DNA from 4 places in the Blautia pseudococcoides genome. Region 4 is predicted to be linked to each of the others. Evidence: predicted binding sites of a transcription regulator. Region 4 holds the regulator's gene; each other region holds the start of a gene.
What was found. The regulator Rex, encoded in region 4, represses fermentation and respiration genes when NADH is low (regulators of the CRP and FNR family bind a similar motif). The targets are predictions, from matches to a motif close to ATTGTTAANTANTTAACAAT.

Region 1 (3,157 bases), 150 kb from region 4:
TTCTGAAAATAGTGGAGGCGGAGGCCGGAGGAGAGGATATCAAAGGCCGTATTATGGTGGCAAATGTAATTTTTAACCGGGTGAAAAGCCCGGATTTCCCAAACAGTATCCATGATGTGGTATGGGAGAATTCGGACGGAAGTCCCCAGTTTTCTCCTACAGTTGACGGCAGGATCAATACGGTCACCGTTTCAGAGGGAACCAGAGAGGCGGTCAACCGGGCGATTGATGGGGAAGATTATTCCCAAGGTGCGCTGTTCTTTATGGAAGAGGCTTATGCGGAGCAGCACAATATTAAATGGTTTAAAGAGGATTTAAAATTTTTATTCCAATATGGGGTACATGACTTTTTCACGTATCCGTAAAGAAGAAAGGACATATAGAGATGGAGATTTTGTACAAAAGTACTAGAGGAACAGGAGAATGCGTAAAGGCATCCGAAGCAATTTTAAAAGGACTTTCAAAGGACGGCGGTTTATTTGTGCCTACAGAGATTCCTGAGCTGGATGTTCCTATGGACAGACTGGCAGGGATGACATACCGGGAAATTGCTTATGAGGTTATGCGCCGTTTTCTTACGGATTTCACAGAGGAAGAGTTAAAGTCATGTATTGCCAGGGCTTATGATTCCAAATTCGATACAGAAGAGATAGCACCTTTAGTAAAAGCGGGAGGTGCATACTATCTGGAACTGTTCCACGGAGCAACTATTGCATTCAAAGATATGGCACTTTCCATTCTGCCCCATCTTCTGACCACTTCTGCCAAGAAAAATCATGTGAAAAATGAGATTGTGATCCTCACTGCCACTTCAGGCGATACAGGAAAGGCAGCCATGGCCGGTTTTGCAGATGTGCCGGGTACAAGAATCATTGTTTTTTATCCCAAGAACGGTGTCAGCCCTATTCAGGAAAAACAGATGGTGACACAGAAGGGAAATAATACATATGTGGTGGGTATCACAGGCAATTTCGATGATGCCCAGACTGCAGTGAAAAAAATGTTCAATGACAAAGCAATGGAGGAGGAGCTTGATAAGGCAGGCTTCCAGTTTTCCTCTGCCAACTCCATCAATATCGGCCGCCTGGTCCCTCAGGTAGTGTACTACGTTTACGCTTACGTGAACCTTTATAAGAATGGTGAGATAAAAGATGGTGAAAAAATTAACGTAACGGTGCCCACAGGTAACTTCGGAAATATCCTGGCCGCCTATTATGCCAAGAATATGGGACTGCCTATAGACAAATTGATCTGTGCTTCCAATGAGAATAAAGTCCTTTATGATTTCTTCTCCACCGGAAATTATGACAGGAACCGTGATTTCATCCTGACTTCATCCCCGTCCATGGATATCCTCATATCCAGCAACTTAGAAAGGCTTATTTACCGCATTGCAGGGGAAAACGCGGACAAAAACCGTGAGATGATGGAGCAGCTTTCCAAGGGCGGGATTTACCAGATCACAGAAAAGATGCGCAGCCAGCTTGCTGATTTCTACGGCAATTTTGCCACAGAGGAGGAGACGGCAGGTGTAATAAAGGCTCTTTACGGGGAAACAGGCTATGTGATCGACACCCATACAGCTGTGGCGTCCTGTGTCTACGGAAAATACGCGGCTGAGACCGGGGATAGTACCAAGACGGTCATTGCCTCCACAGCCAGCCCTTTTAAATTCACAAGAAGCGTTATGAATGCCATTGACAGTAAATATGATTCCATGGGTGATTTTGAGCTGGTGGATGAATTGTCCAAAATTGCAAATGTGAAGGTGCCCAATGCCATTGAGGAGATTCGTACAGCCCCTGTTCTCCATGATACGGTTTTAGATGTTCCGGAGATGCCGGCAGCAGTAAAAAATGTCCTTGGGATTTAAAATATTAAAATTCTATAAAATGTAAAAAAATCGTCAAGAAAATACATTGTTAAACTATTGACTTTTAAAAACTAACATGAGATAATGAATTGACTTTGAGATAAGATTAAGGAGGAAACCATATGTCAACAAAAGCATATTACCCAATCAACGAGATTGGAGCAGGCAAAACTGGCTTCAGCAAAACTCGTTCCATTATTGAAGCAGCGTTCTATGGCAACAATGTTGTTAAGGTTAACACATTAAAAGAGGCATATGAATTAGCGAAGAACTCACCTGGAACAGTCGTTACAGATATGCCTGTTTATAGAGGCGAAGAGTTTGGTCTTGAGAGAGACGCTAAAGTTTTATTATTCAACGATGGTGCTATCACAGGACGTTATGCAGCCGCACGCCGCATTGCCGGAGAACCAGGTGTTGACTGCGCAGCTCTTGACAAAGTGGCTATGGATGCTATTTATGAAGCCCGCTGGAAAACCATGTACCATGCAGAGGTATATGTAGGCCTGGATCCTGAATTCATGGTAAAAGCTCACCTGCTGATTCCGGAAGGCGAAGAGAACATCATGTACTCCTGGATGCTGAACTTCCAGTATATGTCTGATGACTATGTTAAAATGTATAAAAATTCTCAGCCTGTAGGTGAAGGAAAAGAAGCAGATGTTTACATCTTCTCAGATCCTCAGTGGGCACCGGCAAGCCGTCCGGGTGTTGACTACAGCTGCTTAAGCGATCCGCAGACTCTGTGCTACTTTAACACAGACCAGAACTGTGCTTGTATCCTTGGTATGAGATACTTCGGTGAGCACAAAAAAGGTACTCTGACCATGGCTTGGGCTATTGCCAACAGAAATGGTTACGCAGCATGCCACGGCGGACAGAAAGAGTACACACTTGCTGACGGTTCCAAATACGTTGCATCCGTATACGGTCTGTCAGGATCAGGTAAATCCACCATCACACATGCAAAACACAATGGCAAATACGAAATCAAAGTTCTGCACGATGATGCATTCATCATCAACACAGATACATGTGCTTCCGTAGCATTAGAGCCTACATACTTCGACAAAACACAGGATTATCCGGCAGGATGTGATGACAACAAGTTCCTTCTCACTTCCATGAATAACTCTGCTACATTAGACGAGGATGGAAACATCCAGCTTGTAACAGAAGATATCAGAAATGGTAACGGACGTGCGATCAAATCCAAACTGTGGGCACCGAACCGCGTTGACAAGATCGACGAGCCGGTTAATGCTATCTTCTGGATCATGAAAG
Region 2 (3,157 bases), 480 kb from region 4:
TGCCCACATCAACCGGCATTGTGATGCCTGCAGTGCGGATTGCATCCAGCCAGCGTTTGAACTGCTCCATATCCCAGCAAAGCTGAGTCATGATGTAGTCAGCACCGTTATCCTGTTTCTGTTTCAGGACAGCGATGTCAGATTCCAGGCTGCGGCAAGTGATATGTCCTTCCGGAGAACCTGCTACAGCGATCTCGATCTTATCGCCGAATTCTTTGCGGACATAAGCCACCAGATCTGTTGCGTAAGCGAAATCCCCACCGGTCCCTGTCCATCCAAACGGAAGGTCACCGCGGAGCGCCAGCATATGATCTACGCCGTTGTCCAGGTAATTCTGAAGCTGCTCTTTGATCCCCTCTGCGGTATTGCCGATACATGTAAAATGCGTTACCGGAATCGTCCCGGCATTCTGGATCATTTTGCACACATCCATGTTCTTACCCACATTGGTTCCGCCCGCACCATATGTACAGGAAATGTACTCCGGCCGGTACTTGCAAAGATGCTCGATGGTTCCCGGAAGATTTTCCATTCCTTTGTCTGTCTTCGGCGGGAACAGCTCAAAAGAAACGAGCATTTTGTTCCTCATTGCCTCAGATAATTTCATAGTTACTACCTCCGCTTTGTTAATTTATTTTTAAGGCCGAAGCCTTAAAACCGTTGTTGATCCAGCAGAAAGTCCTCCAACTTTTCCGCTGCTTTACTGGCAGTCCAGCTTAACAAGACTGTTTCCAAGGTCTACCATCAATATTTTGCCAATAATGGTCCTCTCCTCGCCCATGATGTCCCGTATGATAAGCTTTTCGCCATCCACGTCGATTCTGCTTACATTTCTGCAGATGACTGTGTTGTCATCGCTTCTCTGTACCGTTGCAAGACACATAGCTTACGCCTCCTTCAAATGTTCTTTTACCAGTGTCAGGGCCAGGCCCAGGCGCATATTTCCTTTCTGGAAATCAGCAACGCCTTCTTTAATGGTCTTGGCTGCATCTTCCATTCCAAGCTTTGACAGATTCTCTGCCATCTGGTCAAGCTCCTGTGCGTGATGCTCATTGTGGGAAAGCATATAGTTCAAAAGTGCTGCCACTTCCTCCGTACAATTCCCGCCACATTCGCCCTCTGAACAACTGCTGCAGCCGTGGCTGTGTTCATGGCTGTGACCATGGTCATGCTCATGGTCATGTCCGTGAGGAACCATGTTGCCATTTTCGTCGTTGATTAAATGCATTTTTCCATCCTTTCCCTACTGCTTTTACCCCGTTTGGGCGCAGTAAATGACAATAATTTATCAATAAATTCATTATACATGCTTTCCGGTTTTTTATCAAGTTATTCTTATGTTTTTTTAGAGGTTCAAGAGGTAAAAAACACGGAGCTTCCACCTCTGTTTTTTTCCACTTCGATCCTGCATTCTATACGCTCCTTAAGCTCAGGAACATGGGAAATGATGCCCACCAGGCAGTCTTCCCTGGAAAGGGCCGACAAAGTCTCCACGGCAGACTCCAGGGACTGCTCATCCAGGCTGCCGAACCCCTCGTCGATAAATACGGTCTCCACCCGGATCCCACCTGCAAACTGGCCGATGACCCCGGAGACTCCGAGGGCCAGGCTCAAAGCTGCCTGAAAGCTCTCCCCTCCCGAAAGGGAACGGATGCCCCTGACCTTTCCGGTGTGGTAATCATAGACATCCAGATCCAGGCCAGACCTGGACTGAAGGTTTTCTTTTTCCTCCCGCACAAGCAGCTCATACCTGCCGGAGGACATACGCTCCAGCCGCCTGTTGGCTTCAAGGGCGATCATACGGAAATAGGCAGACTGTACATAACGCTCCAGGGAGATCTTAGGCTTACCCTTCAGCGTGCCGCACGCCGTATCCGAAAGACTCTGAAGCGACAGCCGGCGGTTTTTCGTCCTGCTGCTCTCCTCAAACAATACCTCCAGCTGCCTGCGCACTTCTTTTGTCCTGTCAAGAGCGCTGTACTCCTCCCGAAGCTGCATCCGCACAGTCCTCAGCTGCTGCTCTGCCCTCTGGATCTGCTCCCGCACGTCCTCCTCCGGGCACAGCTTCCTGCCACGCAGAGAAGGAGCCAGGCTTCTGATCCTGATCTGAAGTTCTCTCACATGGTCTTCATAAGCCTGCGTCTCTTTTTCCATACGGGCCATCTCTTCACTGTCCAGACATGCCTCCATAGCTTTTGCCCTGCTTTTGAATTTCTGCTGTTTCACTTCCAGAAGCAGCTTCCCTTCCGCCGCTTTTTGATCCTTTGCAATCTCTGTCACCCGTTTTTCACAAATCTGGATCTCTCTCCCGGCTGCTGCCCGGCGCTGCGCATTCTCCTCCAGGTTTTTTCTGATCGTCTCCACACAGAGAACTCCCGGAGTGCTTTTTGCCTTCTTCTTCTCCAGACGCCCGCCGGCCTCTTTGATCAGGGAAGCTGTTTTTTTACGCATAGCGGCTCCGCTTTTTTTGCCGGAAAGAGCCGCCTCCCTGCGCAGGTGTTCCATTCTGGTCTGCCATTCCTTTCCGTTCTCTGCCAGGGCTGTAAGGGTTTTCTGCAGTTTTGCGGAAGTTTTTTCCTTTTGATCCTCCATTTCCTTCAGTACGGCTTCACTCAACTCCTTTTTCCCGCAGGCAGCTTTTACCGGATGTACTGTGGAGCCGCAGACCGGGCATGGCTTTCCTTCCTCCAGTTTCCTGGCCAGCAGGCCGGCCTGGCTTCTGAAGAATTCTTCCCTGTAACTCTCATAGGCGATTCCCTGTTCTTTCTGTACCGTGATCTGGTTTTCCGCAGACTCAAGCAGCTTTTCCTTCTGCGTTTCCAGTTCCAGGAGTACCTCTGCCTCCCGCTGCCATTTTTCATAAACCAGAAGGCGTTCTGTCAATTCCTGTATCTCTGCCCCAAGCTTTTCTTCCCTTTTGGCTGCTGCCATTTGGACAAGCAGAGCTTTCTTCTCCTGTTCCAGTTCTCTGATCTCTTTTTTTATCTCTCCTGCATGGGCTTCTTCGTCAGCAAGCAAATTCTTTTTCTCTGTGCAGTCATCTGCCAGGGGCTTTATATAAATATTTGCCCTTTTTCCCTCCGAGATCCGCTTCTCCAGCTCCCTGACCTCACCGGCGCGCAGTTTTGTCCCCTCCAGTTCCTTCCTGAGGGCATAC
Region 3 (3,157 bases), 270 kb from region 4:
GGTATCAGAATGTGTATCGCCACATCCACAAACAGGCTTCTTATAGAAGCTGCGCTTAAAAATAACGGAATTGATTCATATTTTACTGGTATCCTCACTTGTACGGAGGCGGGAGCCGGTAAAAGAAATCCACGAATATATGAGATGGCGATGGGAATCATCGGTACAAAAAAAGTAGAGACATTAGTGCTGGAAGATGCATATTTTGCGGCGGAAACAGCGAAAAATGCCGGATTTTTACTGGCAGTTATTCGTGATCTTTATTCGGAAAAAGACAGAGGAAAATTGCTTAAACTGGCTGATGTTTATCTTGAAAAATGGGAAGATTGGGGGCATAAAATGTGAAAAAAGTATTGACTATTGCCGGATCAGACTGCAGCGGAGGAGCCGGAATCCAGGCGGATATTAAAACCATAACAGTCCATAAGATGTACGCCATGAGTGTGATCACAGCACTCACGGCGCAGAATACAACAGGTGTATATGGGATACAGGAGTGTGACGCGGAATTTGTAGGAAAACAGATGGACTGCATTTTCACAGATATCCGCCCGGATGCAGTAAAAATCGGTATGGTCTCCAACGAAAAGATCATACGGGAAATTGCCGGAAGGCTGAAAAAATACCAGGCGCAGGATGTGGTATTAGACCCGGTCATGATATCCACAAGCGGCAGCAGACTCCTATCGGAGGATGCCTCTGAAGCGCTGAGAGAGGAGCTTTTCCCTCTGGCAGCAGTGGTGACACCAAATCTTTCGGAAGCGGAAGCACTCTGTGGTTTTTCTGTGGGCAGCCCCAAGGATATGAAACGAGCCGCAGAAAAAATAGCAAAGTATGGCTCCGGTGCGGTTCTGCTAAAAGGCGGCCATTTGAAAAATGGAGCGGATGATCTTTTATATGAGAAGGGCAGATGTACCTGGTTTTCCACAAAGAGGATAGAAAATCCCAATACACACGGAACAGGATGCACCTTGTCTTCCGCCATTGCCTGTAGTCTTGCTGCAGGATATCCTCTGGAAAGAAGCGTAAAGAATGCCAAAAATTACCTGACCGGTGCGCTGCAGGACGGGCTTGATCTGGGAAAGGGCAGCGGACCTTTGAACCATATGTACAGATTACCTCCTTTTGCAATTGGCTATCCATTTCGGTGATCCGTAATAATTTTTGTAATATGTATACGAAAAAGAACATAAAAGATTCGTTCCTTTTATTGACAATTCTTAAAAAAATGCATTATACTACAGATGTTATATAACTGGCGGAAGTGGAATGAACCACAGGGAGTATAACGTTGATTTAGCCGACCGTCTGGGCAGAAGTTGTCTGGATAGGACCGGCTTTTTTTAATATATCCGGTCCGGTCTAAAGGCAGCTTCTACACAATTATTGTCTTAGAAGGAGGACTTGCAAAGATGAATAACTTCAAACAATGGGATGGATTTAAAGGTAGAATCTGGAAGGAAGAAGTCAATACTCGTGACTTTATCCAGCACAACTACGAACCGTATGAAGGAAATCAGGAGTTCCTGGAAGGCCCCACCGAAGCAACGGAAAAACTCTGGTCTGCACTGTCAAAACTGCAGAAAGAGGAACGTGCAAAAGGCGGCGTTCTGGATATGGATACGGAGATTGTATCCTCACTGACTTCCCATGGGCCGGGCTATATCAGTGAAGAATTAAAAGACCTGGAAAAGGTAGTAGGGCTTCAGACCGACAAACCACTGAAACGGGCATTTATGCCTTATGGCGGTATTAAAATGGCAGAGGATTCTTGTACATCCAATGGCTATACACCGGCTCCGGAGCTTCATAAAATCTTTACAGAATATCATAAAACTCATAATCAGGGTGTCTTCGATGCGTATACACCGGAGATGAAAAAAGCCCGTCATAACAAAATCATCACAGGACTTCCGGACACTTATGGCCGTGGCCGTATTGTGGGCGACTACAGAAGAGTGGCGCTTTACGGTGTTGATTTCCTGATGGAAAAGAAAAAAGAAGATTACGATAACTGCGGCTGTGGTATCATGACAGATGAGATCATACGTCAGAGAGAAGAGATTTCCATGCAGTACCGTGCCCTTGCTGATATGAAAAAAATGGCTATGAGCTATGGATATGATATCTCAAAACCGGCACAGAACGCTAAGGAAGCAGTTCAGTGGCTGTATTTCGGATACCTGGCTGCCATCAAGACACAGAATGGTGCAGCCATGAGTGTGGGCCGTGTGGGAACTTTCCTGGATATTTACATGCAGAGAGATCTGGAAAATGGTACACTGACGGAAAAAGAAGCACAGGAGCTGGTAGACCATTTTATCATGAAGCTGAGAATGGTTAAGTTTGCCCGTGTTCCTTCTTACAACCAGCTCTTCTCCGGAGACCCGGTATGGGCTACCGTGGAGGTGGCAGGCATGGGTCAGGACGGCCGTTCCATGGTCACAAAGACAGATTACAGAATCCTCCGCACACTGGAGAATATGGGTCCTGCGCCGGAACCGAACCTGACGGTTCTCTACTCATCAAGACTGCCTGAAAACTTTAAGAAATACGCTGCATTTATCTCTGTGGAGACCAGCTCTATCCAGTATGAAAATGACGATGTGATGCGGCCGGTATGGGGAGATGACTATTCCATCTGCTGCTGTGTATCAGCTACCCAGACAGGAAAAGAAATGCAGTTCTTCGGAGCCCGTGCAAACCTGGCAAAATGCCTCTTATATGCCATCAACGGCGGTATGGATGAGAAGTCAAGGGTTCAGGTGGGACCTGAATATAAACCGATCACTTCCGATTACCTGGAATATGATGAGCTTGTCCGCAAATATGAAATTATGATGGACTGGCTGGCAGGGCTGTATGTAAATACCCTGAACCTGATCCAGTATATGCACGACAAATATTATTATGAAGCAGCAGAGATGGCACTGATCGATACAGATGTGCGCAGAACTTTTGCAACAGGAATTGCAGGCTTTTCCCATGTGGTGGATTCCCTGTCCGCTGTGAAATACGCCAAGGTAAAAGTTGTGCGTGATGAGGAAGGAATGGCAGTGGACTTCGAGACAGAGGGTGATTTCCCCCGCTACGGTAATGACGATGACAGAGCAGATGATATTGCGGTATGGCTGCTGCACACATTCCTGGAAAAGTT
Region 4 (3,157 bases):
AAATTCAGGTCCGAAAAGAGGGGGAGAGAGGGGAAGGATTTTGTGAGATGTTCCACTGTCAGTACATCCGTTCCGCTTTCCATACGGGGCTTTAAGTAAATACGCATGGAAGCGTTTACCTCTGTGGGCTTTTCTATGACTTCAATCTTATCCAGCAGTTTTTCTCGGCTTTCTGCCCGCTTTATGGATTTCTCCCTGTTAAACTGTTTTAATTTGGCGATCACTTCCTCCTGATGTTTGATCTCCTGCTGCTGGTTCAGATACGCCTGGTAGGCATCCCTGCGAAGCTGGGCCTTTTTCTCACTGTAAGCAGAATAATTTCCGGTAAATGAGCTTACCTTTCCGTTGTCAATATCAATAACTTTGGTTACGATCCTGTCCAGAAAATACCGGTCATGGGATACGATCAGGACAGCTCCCGGATAGTTCAGCAGATAGGTCTCCAGCCAGGAAATGGAATCCATATCCAGATGGTTGGTAGGCTCATCCAAAAGGATGATGTCCGGTTTTGACAAAAGCAGGCGTCCAAGTGCCACACGTGTTTTCTGCCCTCCTGACAGAGTGGAGATTTCTTTTTCAAAGTCACTCTCAGGAAAGCCAAGCCCTTTCAGCACGCCCACAAGCTCGCTTTTATATGCGTAGCCGTTTTCCATTTCAAATTCATGGGTCAGCCGGGAATACGTCTCCATCAGGTGTTCCAGTTCTTTCCCGGAAGCGTGCTTCATCTGCTTTTCCGTTTCCCGCATATGAAGCTCCATATCCAGAATATGCTGTTTGACCTGCAGCAGGGCATCGTAGATGGTGAGGGCGCTGTCCAGCTCCTGGTGCTGGGCCAGGTAGCCGATGGTCCTGCCTCTGGATAAGATGACCTCCCCGCTGTCCGCAGGAATCTCCTGCATGATAATGCGCAGTAGTGTGGATTTGCCCGCTCCGTTGATGCCCACTAAGGCGGCTTTTTCGCGTTCCTCTATATGGAAGGAGGCGTCATGGATCAAATTCATGCCTCCAAACGATTTTTCAATATTTTGACATGCCAGTATCATATTTAAGAATCTCCTTTATCTTTAGGTGTAACTGTTTTGTCTCTTACAGTCATAGACAAAATTCCACTGGGAATGGTCTTTGGCCGTGGGATTTTTGCTTCACCCTTCCTATTATATCTGAAATTCAGAATTTGACAACAGATAAAAACAACAATAACTGGAATTGTATTTGACTTTATTTTAACAATTATATATAATATTCCTATATGAAACAGAAAACTAAGACATAAGGAGGGTAAAGTCGTGGACGAAAAATGCATATCAAAAGCAGTCATCAGAAGACTTCCCCGATATTACAGATATTTAGGAGAACTTTTGGAAGATGGTGTGGAGCGTATTTCCTCAAATGAGCTGAGTACCAAAATGCGCGTGACGGCATCCCAGATCCGCCAGGACCTGAATAATTTTGGGGGTTTTGGGCAGCAGGGATACGGATATAATGTGCAGTACCTGTACACGGAAATAGGTAAGATCCTGGGACTTGACCGGACCCACAACATGATCATCATCGGAGCCGGTAATCTGGGCCAGGCTCTGGCGAATTATGTACAGTTTGAAAAACGCGGGTTTAAGGTTGTAGGCATCTTTGATGTGAATCCGGTTCTGAAAGGCATCTCCATACGAGGCAACGAAATTCTTATGATGGATGAACTTCCCCAGTATCTGAAGGATAATGACGTTCAGATAGCAGCGCTCACTCTGCCTAAGAATAATGCGGAGGAGACAGCGAACCTGCTGGTGGAAAACGGGATCAAGGCCATCTGGAATTTCGCACATCTGGATCTGGAGGTGCCGGAGGATGTTATTGTGGAAAACGTACATCTATCCGAGAGCCTCATGCGATTGTCTTATAATCTGAATTGTTATGTGACGGAACATAAAAAGTAAGAAAAGGCTGCTGCGGGACTTTTGCGGCGGCCTTTTTGCTGATACCGGCAAAAGAGAGGAGTGAATGACATGAAACAAATCGTAACCGGCGGACAGATGAAATTTTTGGATGATTATACCATCCGCAAGATCGGGATCCCATCCCTGGTCCTTATGGAACGGGCAGCCCTGAGTGTGTACCAGGCCCTCCTGGAGGAAAAATTTCCGCTTAAAAAGGTTCTGGTACTCTGCGGAACCGGAAATAACGGTGGGGATGGCGTAGCTGTGGCCCGTATGCTTCATGTGACAGGGGTTTCGGCAGATATCTGTATCCTTGGAAAAAAGGATCATTATACAGAAGAAATGAGAAAGCAAGTGAATATTGCGGAAAATTATCACATATCCTTTGTCAAGAATGCCGTACCTGCTGAATATACTACTATAGTAGATGCTGTCTTTGGTGTAGGACTGTCCAGAGAAGTGGATGGAATTTACAGAGACACCATCGAAGCCCTGAACCGGTCAGAGGCCAGGATCATGGCAGTGGATATCCCCTCCGGTATCAGCGCGGATACGGGAAAGGTGCTGGGCTGCGCAGTGAAAGCTGACGTGACTGTGACCTTTGCCTATGAGAAGGCGGGGCTGTTATTCTATCCGGGTGCTTCCTATGCGGGAAAGGTCAGGACTGCTGATATCGGGATCTATAAACTGCCCCGGAACGATTTTGAACTGTCTGTACTGCGCTGTGAGGAGAAAGATCTGTACCGGATCCCGGAAAGAAAGCCGGATGGAAACAAGGGAACCTATGGGAAGATATTCCTGGCAGCCGGAAGCCGTGATATCAGCGGCGCAGCGTATCTCTCTGCCTGTGCAGCACTCAGGACAGGTGCAGGCATGATCAAGGTACATACCAGGGAGGAGAACAGGCAGGTACTGACCACAATGCTGCCGGAGGCTATGTACAGCTTCTATGACGATGAGGAGATCAAAAAAGAACAGATACAGGAAGGGCTTACCTGGGCTGATGTGATCGGAGTAGGACCGGGACTTGGCACAGGACAGCAGGCAGAAGATATTCTCTACACCATACTGGCCGAGGGCGGTAAACCGCTGTTGATTGATGCGGACGGGCTGAATCTGCTGGCGGGCAGGATGGAGGTGCTGACACAGTATCCGGCACCTATCCTCATAACCCCCCATCTCGGTGAGTTCTCCAGAATCTCCGGGGTCTCTGTCAAAGAGTGGAA

Region 1: the regulator Rex is predicted to act here: its motif matches at 1,919-1,938, upstream of A4V09_RS08550 (phosphoenolpyruvate carboxykinase (ATP)).
Region 2: the regulator Rex is predicted to act here: its motif matches at 1,274-1,293, upstream of A4V09_RS05520 (DUF8180 domain-containing protein).
Region 3: the regulator Rex is predicted to act here: its motif matches at 1,210-1,229, upstream of pflB (formate C-acetyltransferase).

What each region holds. Positions count from the first base shown of each region.
Region 1 covers NZ_CP015405.2:1,816,279-1,819,435, reverse strand. The annotation lists gene A4V09_RS08560 (cell wall hydrolase) at 1-365, shown strand, start outside; gene thrC (threonine synthase) at 386-1,873, shown strand; gene A4V09_RS08550 (phosphoenolpyruvate carboxykinase (ATP)) at 1,996-3,157, shown strand, end outside.
Region 2 covers NZ_CP015405.2:1,186,069-1,189,225, reverse strand. The annotation lists gene A4V09_RS05530 (methylenetetrahydrofolate reductase) at 1-607, opposite strand, end outside; gene A4V09_RS05525 (CooT family nickel-binding protein) at 701-883, opposite strand; gene A4V09_RS05520 (DUF8180 domain-containing protein) at 887-1,228, opposite strand; gene A4V09_RS05515 (AAA family ATPase) at 1,354-3,157, opposite strand, start outside.
Region 3 covers NZ_CP015405.2:1,941,756-1,944,912, reverse strand. The annotation lists gene A4V09_RS09215 (HAD family hydrolase) at 1-345, shown strand, start outside; gene thiD (bifunctional hydroxymethylpyrimidine kinase/phosphomethylpyrimidine kinase) at 342-1,151, shown strand; ZMP/ZTP riboswitch at 1,242-1,321, shown strand; gene pflB (formate C-acetyltransferase) at 1,413-3,157, shown strand, end outside.
Region 4 covers NZ_CP015405.2:1,668,639-1,671,795, reverse strand. The annotation lists gene A4V09_RS07880 (ABC-F family ATP-binding cassette domain-containing protein) at 1-1,043, opposite strand, end outside; gene A4V09_RS07875 (redox-sensing transcriptional repressor Rex) at 1,287-1,931, shown strand; gene A4V09_RS07870 (bifunctional ADP-dependent NAD(P)H-hydrate dehydratase/NAD(P)H-hydrate epimerase) at 2,001-3,157, shown strand, end outside.